DNA from 4 places in the Viridibacillus sp. NPDC093762 genome. Region 4 is predicted to be linked to each of the others. Evidence: riboswitches for the same ligand, from Rfam matches in the RefSeq annotation. Region 4 holds a riboswitch; each other region holds the start of a gene.
What was found. Region 4 has a riboswitch for S-adenosylmethionine ahead of ACQKM9_RS15850 (bifunctional homocysteine S-methyltransferase/methylenetetrahydrofolate reductase). Riboswitches for the same ligand answer to the same signal wherever they lie in the genome.

Region 1 (4,218 bases), on a different contig from region 4:
TACATTGGTACTGGCCCATTTACTGATAGACCGTGCTTTTTTAAACTTCTTGCTACCTCTTCAATATCCGTTGTGCGAGCTGCAAATCTTACGAAACCTTCTTTGAATTTATTATTTACTACTGTTTCAATAAGGCTGTGATGTAAATGTTTTGCTCCTGCTACTAGCTCTCTGTCGTATGTACCAAGGTACTCTATATAACTTAAATCAAAGTAGCTAAGTGCATTGTACGTTCCGCGCCCTTCATGAACGCCACCATCAACAACGTGGATTCCTTGGTTTTGTAATGATTTTATTACTCCTTTTGGTTCATCTACAAAATGTACTAAGTGATCAAAAGATAATGTCATGTTCAAGTCCCCCTTATTTAAATAAATAATGTGAAACGATTTTCACAAATGCTTTCTCTATTGTTAATAACGCTCTTTCATCAAAATCGAATTTCGGATGATGATGTGCAAAATGAGTGCGTTCGTCGTCATTTCGTGAACCTGCTTTAAAATAAGTACCTGGTTTTTCATTTAAAAAATATGCAAAATCCTCTCCACCCATTGACGGTTCAAATTCAATCACCGATTCAGCACCAAATTCCCTTTCAAATAAACCTTTCACAAGAGCAGTCTCAGCCGGATGATTGTATAGAGCTGGATAGCCGTGTAAATAATCGATTTCATATGTGGCATGTGCTGATTTCGTTATGCCTTTGACGATTGAGTAGATTTCTTCTTTTACCTTATTGCGAACTTCATCCGTCATTGTGCGAACCGTTCCTTCAATAATTGCCGAATCAGCAATAATATTGAAAGCACTTCCTGCATGGAATACACCAACTGTCACTACCGCTGCATCAAATGGATTTAAGCGACGACTGACAATTTTCTGCAACGCTCCAACGATTTCACTACCCACAACAATTGAGTCAATGGATTGTTGTGGTTTCGCACCATGGCCACCTAGTCCTTGAATTTTAATCGTGAATTTATCAACTGCAGCCATTTTAAAACCATCCCCAACAGATACCTTTCCAACTGATGCACCTGCGTCTAAATGCGCACCAAATACATAATCGACATCTTTTAATATATCTTCAGCAATCATAAATTTCGCACCACCAGGAGGTTTTTCCTCCGCATGTTGGAAGATAAAAATGATGTTACCGTGTAGATGCTCTCTGTAATGGCTTAGTGTTTTCGCTGTCGCAAGTAATGCGGTCGTATGTCCATCATGACCACATGCATGCATGACACCATCTTTTTGAGATTTATATGCAACTTCTTTTAAATCTGTAATAGGTAATGCATCAAAATCGGCTCTCAAAGCGATTGTTTGACCAGCTTGATCTCCTTTCAAAATACCAATTAAACCATTTCCGCCTATCCCTTTTTTCACCTCTAAACCGAAGCTCTCAAGTTTTTCTGCAATAAATTTTGCAGTTTCATATTCTTCAAAAGATAACTCGGGATGCTCATGTAAATATCTCCTCCACCCAACAATTTCACCAAAACCTTGATCTATTTCTTCATAAATTGTAGTTAAAAGTTGTTTTTGCGTTATCGCACTCATTCAATACTCCTCCTTCAATTTATACTTTTAATTCAAATCGGTTTACTTTGAATTTGAGATAAATTTTTTTCTTAGGAAACTTTTCATTATATGCTCTGCAAATTTATTTCATGATAATAAAAAAGTCGATTTCTCTAAATGAAATAGAGAAATCGACTTGGTATGTAAGTCTCTCCTCATCTATCAAGTTTTTAATCAACTTGCTGGAAGTAGCACCTTGCTTTAATAGCGGTTGCTGAGATATCACAGGGCCAGTCCCTCCATCTCTCTCGATAAGAAAACCTATTGAATTAGTAGTAATTAAAATCATGTTACGCCAATCCATTGAAAATTGCAATAAATTTCCTGCAATTCTCTAAATCAATATGGCGCTTTCTGATAAAAATAATTTGGCGTTTTACGTTCATTGTCATATGGTTTATGGAATATATGCGTTGTAGCCGGTGATAATGGTGGAATAAGCCATGTCCAATTCCCCGTTACTTCACGCCCTGCAATTTGTTCATTGGATTCGAAGCGTTTGAATTGTTGTGCTGCTGTATGGTGATCAACAATGCTCACTTCATCTTCTTTATACGAGTATAAAACTGCCGCATTTAATTCAACTAATGCACGATCTTTCCATAAGGAAGAATTTGAAGCTGTATTTAAACCCATTTTTTCTGCGATTGTCGGTAACATATTATATCGATAGTCATCAGCTAAATTACGTGCACCAATTTCCGTACCCATATACCAACCATTAAAAGGAGCTGCTGCATATGTAATACCACCAACTTCTAATTTCATATTCGAAATCATCGGTACAGCATACCATTTCAAACCAAGGTCCTTAAACCATTCAAACTCAGGGTGTCGGATGGGGACTTCTAATATATACTCAGCTGGAATATCGAATAATTGCGGTTCTCTTTCTCCAACTTGAATAACTAGTGGCAAAATATCAAATCGACCACCTTGTCCTTGCCAGCCAAGTTGCTCACATTTCTTCGTAAACTCCACCGAATCTGGATCTCCCACAATGCCATCTGGCTTTTCATACCCAGCATAGCGGACTAATTGATGATTCCAAACACGTACATTACGTTGAGAGAAAATTGTAATGGTCGGGCGGATACGACCACCGTTTGTAGCGAAAGCAATATGCTCTAGAAGTCCTTGAAAAATATCTTGCTCACTTGTTAGTTCCCGCTTATCAAGCACTTGCAACGTTTGCCAAAACAAACGTCCAATACATTTATTGCTATTACGCCAACCTACTTGTGCCCCAAATTTCAGTTCATCTATTGTATGTTCATAAAATCCATTCTCTTGGATATCATGCTCTACTTCAGCTAAGCGTCTTACTAATTCCTCTTCAGATCGCTCTATTTCTGAATAATACAATTTTATAAAATCAATAGCCTCATTCAACATCGCCACAGTTCCTCCTGTCACCACTCGACTTCCTAACTACCATCATAGAAGAATTGATTTCCATTAGACAAGGCATAAGACTTAAATAATGTGGTGATTTTGTGGCAACTGTCAATTTTGGCATAAACTGATATTATTTATATTGTTATAAATTAACAGCTTATCCAAATATTTTATTATAGGTACTAAAAACCCTAACTTCTATAGAAGTTAGGGTTTTTAACAGTAGTTTACAGTGAATATTTTCATTTAGCAGTAAGAGCTAATTGGTGAATTTTCCCTGATTTATTTTCTTTATAATAAAGCACTTTACTTTTTACATACAAGTCTACGACATGGGTAGATTTTATTTTAGTTTTATTTTGACCATTTAGCTTCACTTTATATAAATAACCACTATCGGAATAATTACTATAGTAAATCCATTGGCCATATACGGCTAAGAAAGGTACTTTGTCGTTGACAACTTTTAATTGCTTATTACTTTTTTTATCCATCTTAAATAATTGATCATTTTTATTATTTGAAAAATAATATGTTCCACTTTTTTCAATCACGTTCCCCATATTGTGGAAATATCCGTATTTTTCACTATTTGCGTTTGGAAACTCTTTTTCTTTCCAGCTATGATCTTTTTTCAATTGTGCATCACATAGTAAAAAATAATGATAGTTAACAACTCCAGTTTTGTTTGGAATTGGATCATCCCAAGTCGTATCGATATGATAGTACTCACCATTAATCTTCACCATGTTCCAAGAGTGGCTCACGCCTTTACTACTTCCCGTAACAACTATCGTTTCCACTCCTACTTTATTTAAAAGTAGTTGCATTGACTTTGAATACCCATCACAAACGGCAACTTTATTCACTAAAGCACCATAAACTTCATAAGAATCTCGGGAAACCTTATCTTTTCCTTGGTTTTTGTAATCATATTTTACCGATAAAACTAGATAATCATGAATAGCCCTTATCTTTTCTATATCACTCATATTTTTTTTTATTTTTGCATTTATAATACGCTTTACTTCAGCATCAATTTTGTTCTTCTTTTTAAGAATACTTTGTTTACTGCCATCATATTTAAATTTGATTGTTCCAGTTGAGAATGTAGTTGCTCCATTATAATAAAAAATTTCCGGATGATCCTCAACTACCTTATTTACGATTGACCCAATTTTTTCAGGCCTTACTTCGCTAGAATTAAAATCTGTACTTGCTTCTACATTTTGCAAG
Region 2 (4,218 bases), on a different contig from region 4:
CTTTTCGTTATTCTCATCTTCTTTACGAACAGCAATCACATTAATGTACTCTGATTCTTTATCTTCTAATGCAATTGCGTCTTTTCCTGGGCTTATACCTGCGTCAATAGCGAAGTTAGAGTTGATTAATACTGCATCACCTTCGTCGTTTTTATACATTTGTACAAGCATTTCAGGTGCAGTGTTTGCATCAAATTTTAAGTTTTTTGGGTTCTTAGTGATATCCTTAATTTCGGCTGCAGTTTTATCTACACCTTCTTTTAATGTGATAAGACCTTTCGCTTCAAGTAGTGATAACATACGTCCATGGTCTGAAACTGAGTTACTTAGAAGAATTGTTGCGCCTTCTGGAAGATCTTCGAGTTTTTTATATTTTTTAGAATAGATACCGATTGGCTCGATGTGCACTCCACCAACATTAACAAAATCATATCCATTTTGCTTTTTCTGAAGCTCTAAATAAGGGATATGTTGGAAGTAGTTTGCATCTAAATCGCCATTTTCAAGATCTTTGTTCGGTAAAACATAATCTTGATACCTTTCGATTTTAAGCTTGATACCTTCTTTTTCTAGTAAGGGCTCTGCTTTTTCTAAAATTTCAGCATGCGGAGTATTAGCTGCACCGATTACTAATTCCTCTTCTGATTTACCACAAGCTGCTAAGCTTAGGGCTAACACTCCTGTAAGGATTCCTGCTACAAGTTTCTTCATGTTCTTAACGCTCCTTTTTACTGTTTAGTTATATGTGATCGGTTTTACCCGTATAAGCTTAAATTATCTTTTATCAATCTTCGTCGTAATAAGGTCACCGACAAATTGAATAACAAATACCACTACTAAAATAAGGATTGTTGCAACAAAAGTTACATCGCTTTGACTTCTTTGGAAACCGTCTAAAAACGCTAATGTCCCCAGTCCGCCTGCCCCAATAACACCCGCCATAGCTGTGTAACCAACAAGTGCAATAGCTGTTACAGTAATACCCGAAACTAATGCGGGTAATGATTCTGGGATTAACACTTTACCGATAATCGTAGAAGTTTTGGCACCCATCGAACGTGCCGCTTCAATGACACCTTTATCAATTTCTTTTAACGCAATTAAAACCATACGTGCATAAAAAGGTGCTGCTCCAATGATTAATGCTGGTAATGCGGCATTGGGACCTCGAATTGAGCCTAATAATAGCTTCGTAAATGGTATTAATAGAATCACTAAAATAATGAATGGAATCGAACGGAAAATATTCACGATCGAACCTGTTAACCAACTTACTAATTTATTTGCCCATAATTGCTGAGGGCTTGTCAAAAACAGCAAAATACCTAAAGCTAAACCAATGACAAATGTGAAAATTGTAGCAACGCCTGTCATATACAGTGTCTCTATAGTTGCTTCCCACATTCTGTCCCATTGTACATTCTGGAAGAGATCATTAAGCATTTTCGATCACCTCCGTTTTTACTCCATGTTCATTCATATATGTGACTGCTTTTTGTACATTATCATTATTGCCATCTAGCTGTATAATCAGCGTTCCATATGGTCCACTTTTCGTTTGCGAAATATTACCATGGACAATATTCACGTCTAAATTAAGTTCACGACTTAAATGTGAAATAACTGGCTGGCCAGTTGAAGAGCCTACAAACATTAATTTTACAAGTGTTCCTGATGGGTAGTTTTCAATAATTTGTTCAATTGATTCTTTACGTTCAATCGTATCTGTAATTTGAGAAACAAATCGTTTTGTAACGTCTGCTTGTGGTGATTGGAATACATCTAGGACATCACCATTCTCAACAACTTGTCCAGCTTCCATTACCGCCACGCGATGACAAATTTTACGAATGACATGCATCTCATGTGTGATAAGTACAATAGTTAAGCCTAATTTTTCATTGATATCGACTAGTAAATCTAAAATCGAATCCGTTGTTTCAGGATCAAGTGCTGAAGTAGCTTCATCACAAAGCAATACTTCTGGGTTATTTGCCAGTGCTCTAGCAATACCTACACGTTGCTTTTGACCACCTGATAATTGAGAAGGATATGCCTTCTCTCTTCCTTTTAAACCAACTAATTCAATAAGCTCTAATACCTTCTTTTGACTCTCCGCTTTAGATAAACCTGCAATTTCTAATGGAAATGCTATATTTTCTTCTACAGTGCGTGACCAAAGTAAATTGAAATGTTGGAAGATCATACTGATTTTTTGACGCGCATTACGTAACGCACTTCCTTTAATCGACGATACTTCCTGACCATTCACAACAACTTTACCGGTTGTCGGTTGCTCCAAACCATTTAATAACCGAATGAGCGTACTTTTACCCGCTCCGCTGTATCCAATAATGCCGAATATTTCTCCGTCTTCAACAGATAAATTCACATTTTTGACAGCGGTTAATTCTCCGTTAGCGGTTTTATATTTTTTCATAACATTTTCTAACTGAATCACTGTCATACCACCTTTATTTTAAAACTAAAAAGTATGCACTTTCTACTGGCATCTCTTAGAAACTAAAAAAACCCTTCTGCAGATTAACAGAAGGGTTCAACGCAAAGCTATATACGTAAAACCGTTCTCTCATCTTCCAAAGTAAATACTTTGTGTGATTTGGCACCGTGCCATATAAATATGACGGTTGCCGGGCTTCATTGGGCACTTCCCTCCACCTCTCTAAATAAGAGTAACGACAATATTTAATTAGTTATGATTGCTACTTTATCACGCTATTACTTTAACGTCAATCATTTAATTGTAATTTTTCAAATAAATAAGGTACTGATTGAAATGCGTAGATTTTATCGCGGATTTTACCATTTTCTGAAATAATTAAACAAGGGACACTTTCAATTTCATAATCAAATGCTACGTCTTGTATATAATTTAAGTTCGCTTTACCAATAGGAATATGGCTTACGACATGCTCTACTACTTCCATCATTTTCGATGCAACTGCACACGTTCCACATAATGGTGTGTATAAATAAAAAGCCGAAAGCGAGGTGGTTTTCATAGTTTCTTCCCATTGTTCACGTGACCATTCTTCCATCTTCTTCATTCCTATACTATTAGATATTTTTTATGAACTGTAAAATTTGCCGCCAATAATATTCTAGCTAAATGTCTTCTAGGAGTAGCTTCTACTTGTTTATAAGTAGAGGAGGTGTGTAGATGACGAGCATTTGGGAACTCTCTTTTAAAAAGAGCACGGAGCTTATCACCCGATGAGTCAGCATCAAAAAATGCATACATTTCGCAGTCCTCATATGGTGCCAAGATTTCTTCTAATCGGCTCGCACTAACTGTTCCATTCGTACATATTATCGGAATGTTCTCTGCTAATATTGGCGCAATTCGCAACTTATCTTGGCGCCCTTCCACGATAATCAGCTTGTTAAAAGTCATATATACCCTCCTAACAAATACTTTTTGCCGTTTACCAAGTTTAAAAAAACGCCGAGCAAATGCACGGCGTTTTTAGATCTTATTCTTCGATAATTGCTTCGTATTGTTCTGCAGTTAATAATGCATCAACTTGAGCGTTATCTGCTGGTTCTACTACAACCATCCATGCTTTTTCGTATGGTGATTCGTTAACGAATTCTGGGCTTTCTTCTAGCTCTTCGTTAATTTCAACAACTTTACCAGAAATCGGAGCGTAAAGTTCAGATACAGTTTTTACCGATTCAACACTGCCGAACGGCTCGTCTGCTACTAATTCGTCGCCTACTTGTGGAAGTTCAACGAAAACGATATCACCTAGTTCTGATTGTGCGAAATGTGTAATACCGATACGTACTTTTCCGTCTTCAGTTTTTACCCACTCATGTTCTTCAGAATAGCGTAAGTCTTTTGGTGTGCTCATGAATACCCCTCCAAATATGTAATTAATTTCACTTTAAGTTTGACATATTTCCAGTGTAAAAACAAGCATATGTCTGTGTTATTTCCATGTCTGTTCAAAGTCTGATTCTTTAAATCCTAATGTCACTTTTTTACCGTCTGTAACGATTGGACGCTTGATTAACATACCATCTGATGCAAGCAATTCTAATTGCGCATCTTCCGACATATCAGCCAGTCGATCTTTCAATTGCAACTCTCTATACTTCATACCTGAAGTATTAAAAAATTTCTTCAATGGTAAACCACTAGCATCTAGATACTGTTTTAATTCCTCTTTAGAAGGTGTTTCTTCAACAATGTGC
Region 3 (4,218 bases), on a different contig from region 4:
ACACTTTCTACAGAGGCTGATCGAATGGGGTACCGCTTTGAAGGACCAACGTTATCATTGACAGAGAAATTCGAATTGTTATCAGAGGCTGTGACGTTTGGAACAGTTCAAATCCCACCAAATGGTAAACCGATCATTTTAATGGCCGATCGCCAAACAACTGGGGGTTATCCGAAAATGGTTCAAGTCATCACAGCTGATCTAGCTAGTCTTGCACAGTTACAAACAGGTGCTAAAATCCGATTCGAGCTCGTAACATTAGAAGAAGCTCAACAAGCATTAATAGCGAAAGAACAAAAAATTAAAACCATTGCTACTGCTATTCGCTGTTCTGCAAAGCTTTCTTAACATGTAAGAAGTATTGTCCAACTAAAATATAGTAGAACAAACAGAAAGAGCATGTTTTGAATAATCTACATTTCAAAACATGCTCTTATCGTTTTATATATTTTTGTAAATAAAATAATAATTAATATACTTATAACTCTAATTTCATAAAAGCGCTATTCGGATCGTCAATGTAATTAGAAAATGGCTTACAATATTGAAAACCATTTTTCTAATTCAGCTAGCAGGTACAAAAGCCACCATTGAACCTGTTTCTAAACTTAGACGCTTATAACCGCGGTACATTGCCTCTTCAATGATATGATCAAGGATACGCCTTTCCGTAAATATTATGAAGAAGTACGCATGGATTTTATTTCACCATGGTGTGCATCCAATTCTATTAGTGCTCCGCAACCTTCTAATGTACCTGCTTCCCATGCACTCCAGAAAGTAATCTCTATTTTTATCAATTCCTCGATATTTAACGCATGTATACTTTCTGGTGGAGAATTTAGTGCCATACCTTGAAGATGCTCCTCCAAAAACACCTTAACTGCGTCACCTGATAAATCATCAATTCTAATAACCAAAGAGTTCACCTCTCAGTTCCTATTATTCATTTGCTATGAGTAATTAAGGTAGGATGGCAAATGAGCGAACTGGGAAACCTGAAGCCTTTTCAGGTTTAGGTACGATGTTAAAGATGACAGCCCCTTTTGCGGGTAGCTGGTCTAAATTTGTTAGCAACTCTACTTGATATGTATCTTGTTCCAATACATATAGTTCACCTAGTAATGCATTGTTTTGACGGTATAAAATGCTAGAGTCCGTATCAAATGTTTCATGTCCTACTGCTTTAATATGACGCTCTTCAAACAAGAATTTTAGTGCATCTACCGACCATCCTGGTGCATGCGGATTTCCCTCAGCATCAAAGTTATTAAATGCTTCTACATCAGGCCAACGTTTACTCCAATCTGTACGAAGTGCAACAAATGTACCTGCCTCAATTTCACCGTGTTCTACCTCAAAATTCAAAATATCTTCAACTGAAATCGTGAAATCATGATTCTCTGTTGCATCTTTTGAATGATCTATTACAACGAGCGGCAGTGCAAGCTCTTTTAACTCTAATTCTTCTAAATAACGAGCATCACGAACAAAGTGAATAGGTGCATCTAAATGTGTTCCATATTGTCCAGCAAACGAAAAATTCTGAGCAAAAAAGCCATCATCATGTGAAAATAGAGTTGTTTTTTCCAACCCTTTAAATGCGTTGAAACGTGGTGTTTCTACTCCAAAGGTATGTGTTAAATCGATCCATTTCTTTTCTTTTAACGTTTGTAGTGCATTGATTAATTCTGTTGACATATCCATCACCTCATCATTTTTTGAACAAAAAAACCTCTTCTTGATAAGAAGAGGTTGACGATACGTCCATGCACTCTTCTTATCTTCAAGCATACGCTTCTGGAATTAGCACGGTACATCGTCCGTTGCTGAGATTTCACAGGGCCAGTCCCTCCACCTCTCTGGATAAGAAAAAAGTTATTTTGTTGATTCTTAATTTACAACTTTAGAAATCTATTGTCAATAAAAAATTTAGAAAATTCTTTATAATGTATGATTTTAATAATTTATTATGATAGCTTTTCATTCTACAAAAATTGCGTAAGAGGCGATTCTAAGCTTTTTTGATACCAAATGCTATCCACCTACCATCAATATCTTCAATCACAAATTCTTTATTGTTGTAGTCTGTATTACTTAATGAGCGAACTATTTTCACACCTTAAAAATCCATTTTGAATAAAAATCATACAAAAAGGTCACCTCAGTGTATAGGGCGACCTTTTTGTATAGCTTTCTCAGTATATAAGGCATTTCCCTAGATTCTAGATAAATACAATTCATGTAATTTTGCGGAAAATTCATCTGTCGGTAATGGCTTACTAAAGTAATATCCTTGTGCAAAGTCACATAGGTTTTCACGGACGATATACAATTCATCTTCCGTCTCTACCCCTTCGGCAACCACTTGCATACTCAATGCATGCGCTAATTTGATAATAGCGGTCACCATTGCGACATTACTGAGCCCTGTTTTTAAACCATGGATGAACGATTGATCAATCTTCAATACATCAATTGGAAACTGCTTTAAGTAGCTGAGTGAGGAATAACCTGTTCCAAAGTCATCAATCGCGATGATTACTCCCAGAGCTTTTAGTTGATTAAACGTTGCAATCAATTCCTCTGTTTGATGCATTAAGCTCATTTCGGTAATTTCTAACTCTAAATTTTTAGCGGGTAAACCTGTATCCTGTAATACTGCACGTAAATTGTTCACAAAATTCCTTTCTTTCAAATGAATAGGCGAAATATTAACTGAAATACGAATATCCAACCCATATTCATCAAGCCACTTCTTCATTTGTTTACAAGCCCTTTTCAATGTCCATTCACCAATAGAACTAATCAATCCGCACTCTTCTGCAAAAGGGATAAACTTAGCTGGAGAGATAAAGCCGTAATCCTTATCATACCAACGAATTAAACCTTCCATTCCGATTAATTGATTGGTTTTTAAATCGATTTTCGGTTGATAATACAGTTCAATTTCATCTTGCTTTATAGCATGACGAAGTTTTGTTTCTAGCAGCAGGAATTGATTATGAGTACTATTCATCGTATTTTCATATTGTATGTAATTGCTAGCTCTATTCTTTTTTGCTTCAAGCAAGGCGACATTTGCACATTTTATTAAGTCCTCTGGTGTATTTGCATCAGCTAGACTTGAGCTTATGCCGATACTAATAGAAGAATAGAATTCAAACTGTTCAATCAAAAAACTATCTTCAAAATTGGCCATTATTTGATGTGCCTTCCAAATGGCATGTTCATTATTCTTCATGATGATGGCAAATTTATCACCACTATAGCGAAATAGTGACTTTTCATCTATTCCTAATCTTTTCAAGCGAGTCGCTACTTCGATTAGAAATAAATCACCTGTTAAATTACCTAATCCATCATTAATGCTTTTAAAACGGTCAATATCCATCATTAAGAGTGACAATGAAAAGCCTTCTTTTTGTGCGTTTTTGAACAGGTCTGCTAAACATATATTCAACATACGACGGTTATATAAACCCGTCAATTCGTCATGATAAGCAAAGATTTTTAGTTTTTTGATATTTTTTTGTTCTGTTACATCTGTCCGAATTGACACATATTGGTAAGGTTTTCCTTTATCATTCAAAAAAGGTATGATCGTTGTTTGCACCCAATATAAACTACCATCTTTTGCACGATTACAAATATCACCACGCCATATTTTCCCGCTACCAATTGTACGCCATAATTCTTTAACAAAAGCTTTAGGATGATGACCAGAGTTCAACAAACGGTGATCTTGCCCAATTAACTCATCTTTACTGTATTTTGAAATGGTACAAAAATGATTATTTACAAATGTAATGATACCTCTATTATCTGTTATAGCAACAATAATAGATTGGTCTAATGCATGCTGAATATCTATTAATTGTTGGACTGAATACGCATCATTAAGTTGGCTAAGATCCGTCGCTTGACTATAACCTTGATCCATATAACCTCACCCCTAATCAATTTCGGCATTATTCGTGCAATTTCTCTCATGTACCTATTTTATCACAACCAATATAAGGCTATTATTCAAATAAAAACAAAAGGTAAAAAGACCTAAATCGAAAAAAATATGAATTAATAAAAGCAAAAGTGAATGGTATCTATTATCAAATTTTTACACCTTTCATATAGTATTTATAGTAGTTGTGACATGTTTTTTCTACAATATATAGGTTTTTAGCTGTAAAATAATTCAAAAACAGCATTCGTAAAATG
Region 4 (4,218 bases):
AAACAGTTGTTGTAGTTGGTGGCGGTATAACAGGTCTTTCTACTATGCATTATTTACAAAAGGAAAAAGAGGGAAAAGGCTTAGATATAAATTTAGTATTGATAGAAAAAAATGACTATTTAGGCGGTAAAATGCACTCTGTAGAAAATGATGGCTTTATTTTGGAGACAGGTGCAGATTCGATTGTTGCACGTCATTCAAGTGTTATGCCTTTAGTAGAAGACTTAGGATTACAAAAAGACCTTGTATATAATGGTACAGGAATTTCGTATATTTACACAAATAATACATTGCACGCGATTCCAGTAGACAGCGTTTTTGGCATTCCTACAAGCGTAGAGTCCCTTGAAAGTAGCACATTAGTTTCGGCAGCAGGAAAAAAAGCGGCGTTGAAGGATTTAGAATTACCTAATGAACATTTTACTAAGGATAGCTCTATCGGTTCTTTCTTAGAGTATTTTTTAGGAAAAGAGCTTGTTGAAAAGCAAATTGCTCCAGTGTTATCAGGGGTATATTCAGGGAAATTAGATACGCTAACAATGGCTTCAACATTACCGTATTTACTCGATTATAAAGAGCAGTACGGAAGTATTATTAAAGGGTTTGGCGCACATAAAGAAGAATTTCAAAAAGCAGCAAATAAAAAATTCATATCCTTTAAAAATGGATTATCTTCTTTATTTAATCGTTTTGAGGAGAAGCTAGCAGACATTACAATACTAAAAGGCGTTTCAACAAGTCATATTGAAAAAAGAGACGACAAATATAAACTGATGTTTGATAATCATGAAGCAATTGAAGCTGATTTTATCGTGTTAACAACACCACATGATGTAACTAAAAAACTATTAAAAGATCCCAATTTGGATGAGGACTTCAATGAATTTAGCAACGCCTCACTAATCACGATTTATTTAGGATTTGACATTCCTGACAGTCAATTACCTGCAGACGGTACAGGTTTTATTGTGTCTGAAAACAGTGACGTCAAATGTAATGCTTGTACATGGACAAGTCGTAAGTGGAGCCATACTTCAAAAGATGACAAATTGCTTGTGCGTTTATTTTATAAAAATTCAAACCCGGATTTTGAGAATATGAAGCATTTAAGTAAAGAAGAATTAACTGAAATTGCATTAGATGATATTGCAAAAAGCTTGAATATAGAAGCAGAGCCAACTGTTGTTGACGTGACAAAATGGAATGATTTAATGCCTGTTTACCATCTTGGTCATGCAAAAACAGTAGAAGCTTTATCAACTAAACTGGCTTCTTCATATGAAAATGTATTACTTGCAGGTTGTTCTTATTACGGTGTAGGTATTGGTCCTTGTATTAAGAACGGGAAAGAAACAGCAGAATCAATTCTAGCGAAATTATCAAGGTAGATAGAAAAGAGCTGAGGAGATACCCATTTCTTTAGCTCTTTCTTTTAGGATATATATTAACGGTATGTCAAACTGCTTGAAAATGCTAAATGAATTGTTACTATAAAATGAATGAGTAAAAAGAAGGTGGGTAACATGCGGAAAAAGGGAAGTTTGATTTTAGGCATCCTCTTGTTAGTAATTGGTTTAGTATTTATTTTCTATCAACCAATCATGGGGTATTTCATTTCTAATATGTCGAAGGCAACGATTGAGCAACAAGACATAGCATTGGCGATGAAGAATCAAGATGCATCATTTGATTTTCAGCAAGTGGATGATTTAAATATCAAAGATGTTGTAAAGGCACAATTCAATCAAAAGAAACTAAATGCCATAGGCGCTATTAGTGTACCTCAAGTGAATATGCGATTACCTATTTTATATGGTGTATCGAATACAAACTTAGCCATTGGTGCTGGTACGATGAAACCTGAACAAAAGATGGGAAAAGCTAATTATGCCTTAGCAGGTCATAATATGAATAATGGAAAGGCACTCTTTAGTCCTCTTACTAATGCAGAGGAAGGTATGCAAGTTTATGTGACTGATTTTAAAAAAATCTATGAATATAAAATTAATAAAATGCATATTGTACAACCGGAGCAAGTTGATGTGATAAATGATTCAAATGAAAAAATGATAACGCTTGTTACATGTAATTATGATGGTTCTAAGCGACTAATTATTCAAGGTGAATGGGTTGAAACAATGCGTTATGATAAGACGTTAGCCAATAACATTTTTGCAAATAAACAGTCATGAAAGAAAGATTGATGTTTTAATACGTAATCGCCAAAAATCCTCTTTTTTGTTTTGTAGTTAAAATACTCTTATAATACAGAGTTTTTCTACAATTGCAAAAATACCCTTGACGATATTCTTTTCTAGGGTTATGATTCTTTTAATTATTCAAACAATTAAATAAATATTTCTTATCAAGAGAAGCTGAGGGACTGGCCCTTTGAAGCTTCAGCAACCAGCCAACTGGTCAGGTGCTAACTCCAGCGGATTTACAGATTGTCCGAAAAGATAAGAAGGAGCGAACAGCGTAATCGTCAAGCCTTCTTATCCATAAGAAGGCTTTTTTTATGTAGAAAGGAAGGGATTTTAATGGGATTACTTGAAAAATTGCATACACAAGTGTTAACAGCTGACGGTGCGATGGGCACTTTATTATATTCATACGGAATTGACTATTGTTATGAGGAATTAAATATTACCAAGCCTGAAGTGATTGAAAATATACATCAACAATATATTAAAGCAGGCGCTGACATTATTCAGACTAATACGTATACAGCGAATGCCATTAAATTAGAACGTTATGGTTTAGAAAGCTCAGTAAAGGAGTTTAATGAATCTGCAATCGCCATTGCAAAACGTGCTGCAGCACCAGGTGGCCAGTTTGTCTTAGGAACAATTGGTGGTATTCGCGGTATTCGTAAAAGTGAAGCAACACTAGATGAGATTATTGCTGCATTAGAAGAGCAGGCGGGGTATCTATTAGCTGGTAATCCTGATGGTTTATTACTAGAGACGTACTATGATTTTGAGGAACTTTCATCTGTAGTGAAACATTTGAGAAAATTAACTGATGTACCTATCATCTCACAAGTATCAATGCATGAACCAGGTATTTTACAAAATGGCTTATTGTTAAATGATGCACTGCACCAATTAGAAGCTTTGGGTGCAGATATTGTCGGAGTAAACTGCCGATTAGGCCCCCATCATACAATCCAAGCGTTTGAAGATGTTGAATTACCATCCAAAGCATTCTTATCTGCATATCCAAATGCTAGTTTGCTAGATGTAGAAGATGGCAAAATTGTTTACGAATCAGAAGCTGATTATTTTGGTCGTGCTGGTGTTTTACTACGTGACCAAGGTGTTCGCTTAATTGGTGGATGTTGTGGGACGACACCGAAGCATATAGAAGCAGTGAAAAAACGTATTGCTGATCTACCCCCAATTGAAAATAAAATTGTAAAGAAGAAAAAAGCAATCGAGATTAAAGAAGCGACTCCTGATCATCATGAGCCACTTCACGAAAAGGCGAAAAGAGAACGTACAATAATTGTAGAGCTTGATACACCCCGCCATCTTGATACGACTGCCTTTATAGAAGGTGCGCAAATACTCAACGCAACAGGTGTTGATGCTGTTACTATGGCTGATAATTCATTGGCATCCCCTCGTATTAGTAACATGGCAATGGGCTCAATTTTGAAAACGCAAAATAATATTCGGTCCCTTGCTCATATTACTTGTCGTGATCGCAATCTCATCGGCTTACAATCGCATTTAATGGGTCTAGATGCACTAGGTATTAATGAGATTTTAGCGGTTACTGGAGACCCTACAAAAGTGGGTGATTTCCCAGGTGCAACTAGCGTTTATGATGTCTCAAGTTTAGAGTTACTTCAATTAATCAAACAGTTGAATGAAGGAATATCATTTTCAGGTAAACCTTTACGTAAAAAGGCAAATTTCTCTATTGCAGCTGCATTTAATCCTAATGTACGAGTACTTGATAGAGCTGTAAAAAGATTAGAAAAGAAAATTGAGTGTGGAGCAGATTATTTCATCACACAGCCTGTATATACGAAGGAAAAAATAATAGAGATATATGAAGCTACGAAACATTTAGAAACCCCTATTTTCATAGGAATCATGCCACTAACTGGTATTCGAAATTCAGAGTTTTTACATCATGAAGTACCGGGGATTAAGCTATCTGATGAAGTACTTGAAAGAATGCGTGCAACGGGAGAGGATAAAAACCTTG

Region 1: another riboswitch for S-adenosylmethionine. It lies ahead of ACQKM9_RS07685 (M20 metallopeptidase family protein); the one in region 4 lies ahead of ACQKM9_RS15850 (bifunctional homocysteine S-methyltransferase/methylenetetrahydrofolate reductase).
Region 2: another riboswitch for S-adenosylmethionine. It lies ahead of ACQKM9_RS15555 (methionine ABC transporter ATP-binding protein); the one in region 4 lies ahead of ACQKM9_RS15850 (bifunctional homocysteine S-methyltransferase/methylenetetrahydrofolate reductase).
Region 3: another riboswitch for S-adenosylmethionine. It lies ahead of ACQKM9_RS04380 (cyclase family protein); the one in region 4 lies ahead of ACQKM9_RS15850 (bifunctional homocysteine S-methyltransferase/methylenetetrahydrofolate reductase).

Annotation. Positions count from the first base shown of each region.
Region 1 is NZ_JBNNUK010000004.1:146,681-150,898, forward strand. It holds gene ACQKM9_RS07680 (VOC family protein) at 1-350, opposite strand, end outside; gene ACQKM9_RS07685 (M20 metallopeptidase family protein) at 364-1,563, opposite strand; SAM riboswitch class I at 1,737-1,842, opposite strand; gene ACQKM9_RS07690 (nitric oxide synthase oxygenase) at 1,924-2,979, opposite strand; gene ACQKM9_RS07695 (DUF5050 domain-containing protein) at 3,225-4,218, opposite strand, start outside.
Region 2 is NZ_JBNNUK010000013.1:58,689-62,906, forward strand. It holds gene ACQKM9_RS15545 (MetQ/NlpA family ABC transporter substrate-binding protein) at 1-711, opposite strand, end outside; gene ACQKM9_RS15550 (methionine ABC transporter permease) at 775-1,443, opposite strand; gene ACQKM9_RS15555 (methionine ABC transporter ATP-binding protein) at 1,436-2,461, opposite strand; SAM riboswitch class I at 2,588-2,694, opposite strand; gene ACQKM9_RS15560 (thioredoxin family protein) at 2,751-3,059, opposite strand; gene ACQKM9_RS15565 (hypothetical protein) at 3,071-3,415, opposite strand; gene gcvH (glycine cleavage system protein GcvH) at 3,495-3,875, opposite strand; gene ACQKM9_RS15575 (arsenate reductase family protein) at 3,954-4,218, opposite strand, start outside.
Region 3 is NZ_JBNNUK010000002.1:110,731-114,948, reverse strand. It holds gene ACQKM9_RS04390 (biotin-dependent carboxyltransferase family protein) at 1-348, shown strand, start outside; partial or broken gene ACQKM9_RS04385 (GNAT family N-acetyltransferase) at 479-920, opposite strand; gene ACQKM9_RS04380 (cyclase family protein) at 964-1,701, opposite strand; SAM riboswitch class I at 1,778-1,873, opposite strand; partial or broken gene ACQKM9_RS04375 (VOC family protein) at 2,015-2,119, opposite strand; gene ACQKM9_RS04370 (putative bifunctional diguanylate cyclase/phosphodiesterase) at 2,219-3,943, opposite strand.
Region 4 is NZ_JBNNUK010000014.1:25,571-29,788, reverse strand. It holds gene ACQKM9_RS15860 (protoporphyrinogen oxidase) at 1-1,388, shown strand, start outside; gene ACQKM9_RS15855 (class A sortase) at 1,500-2,192, shown strand; SAM riboswitch class I at 2,360-2,466, shown strand; gene ACQKM9_RS15850 (bifunctional homocysteine S-methyltransferase/methylenetetrahydrofolate reductase) at 2,541-4,218, shown strand, end outside.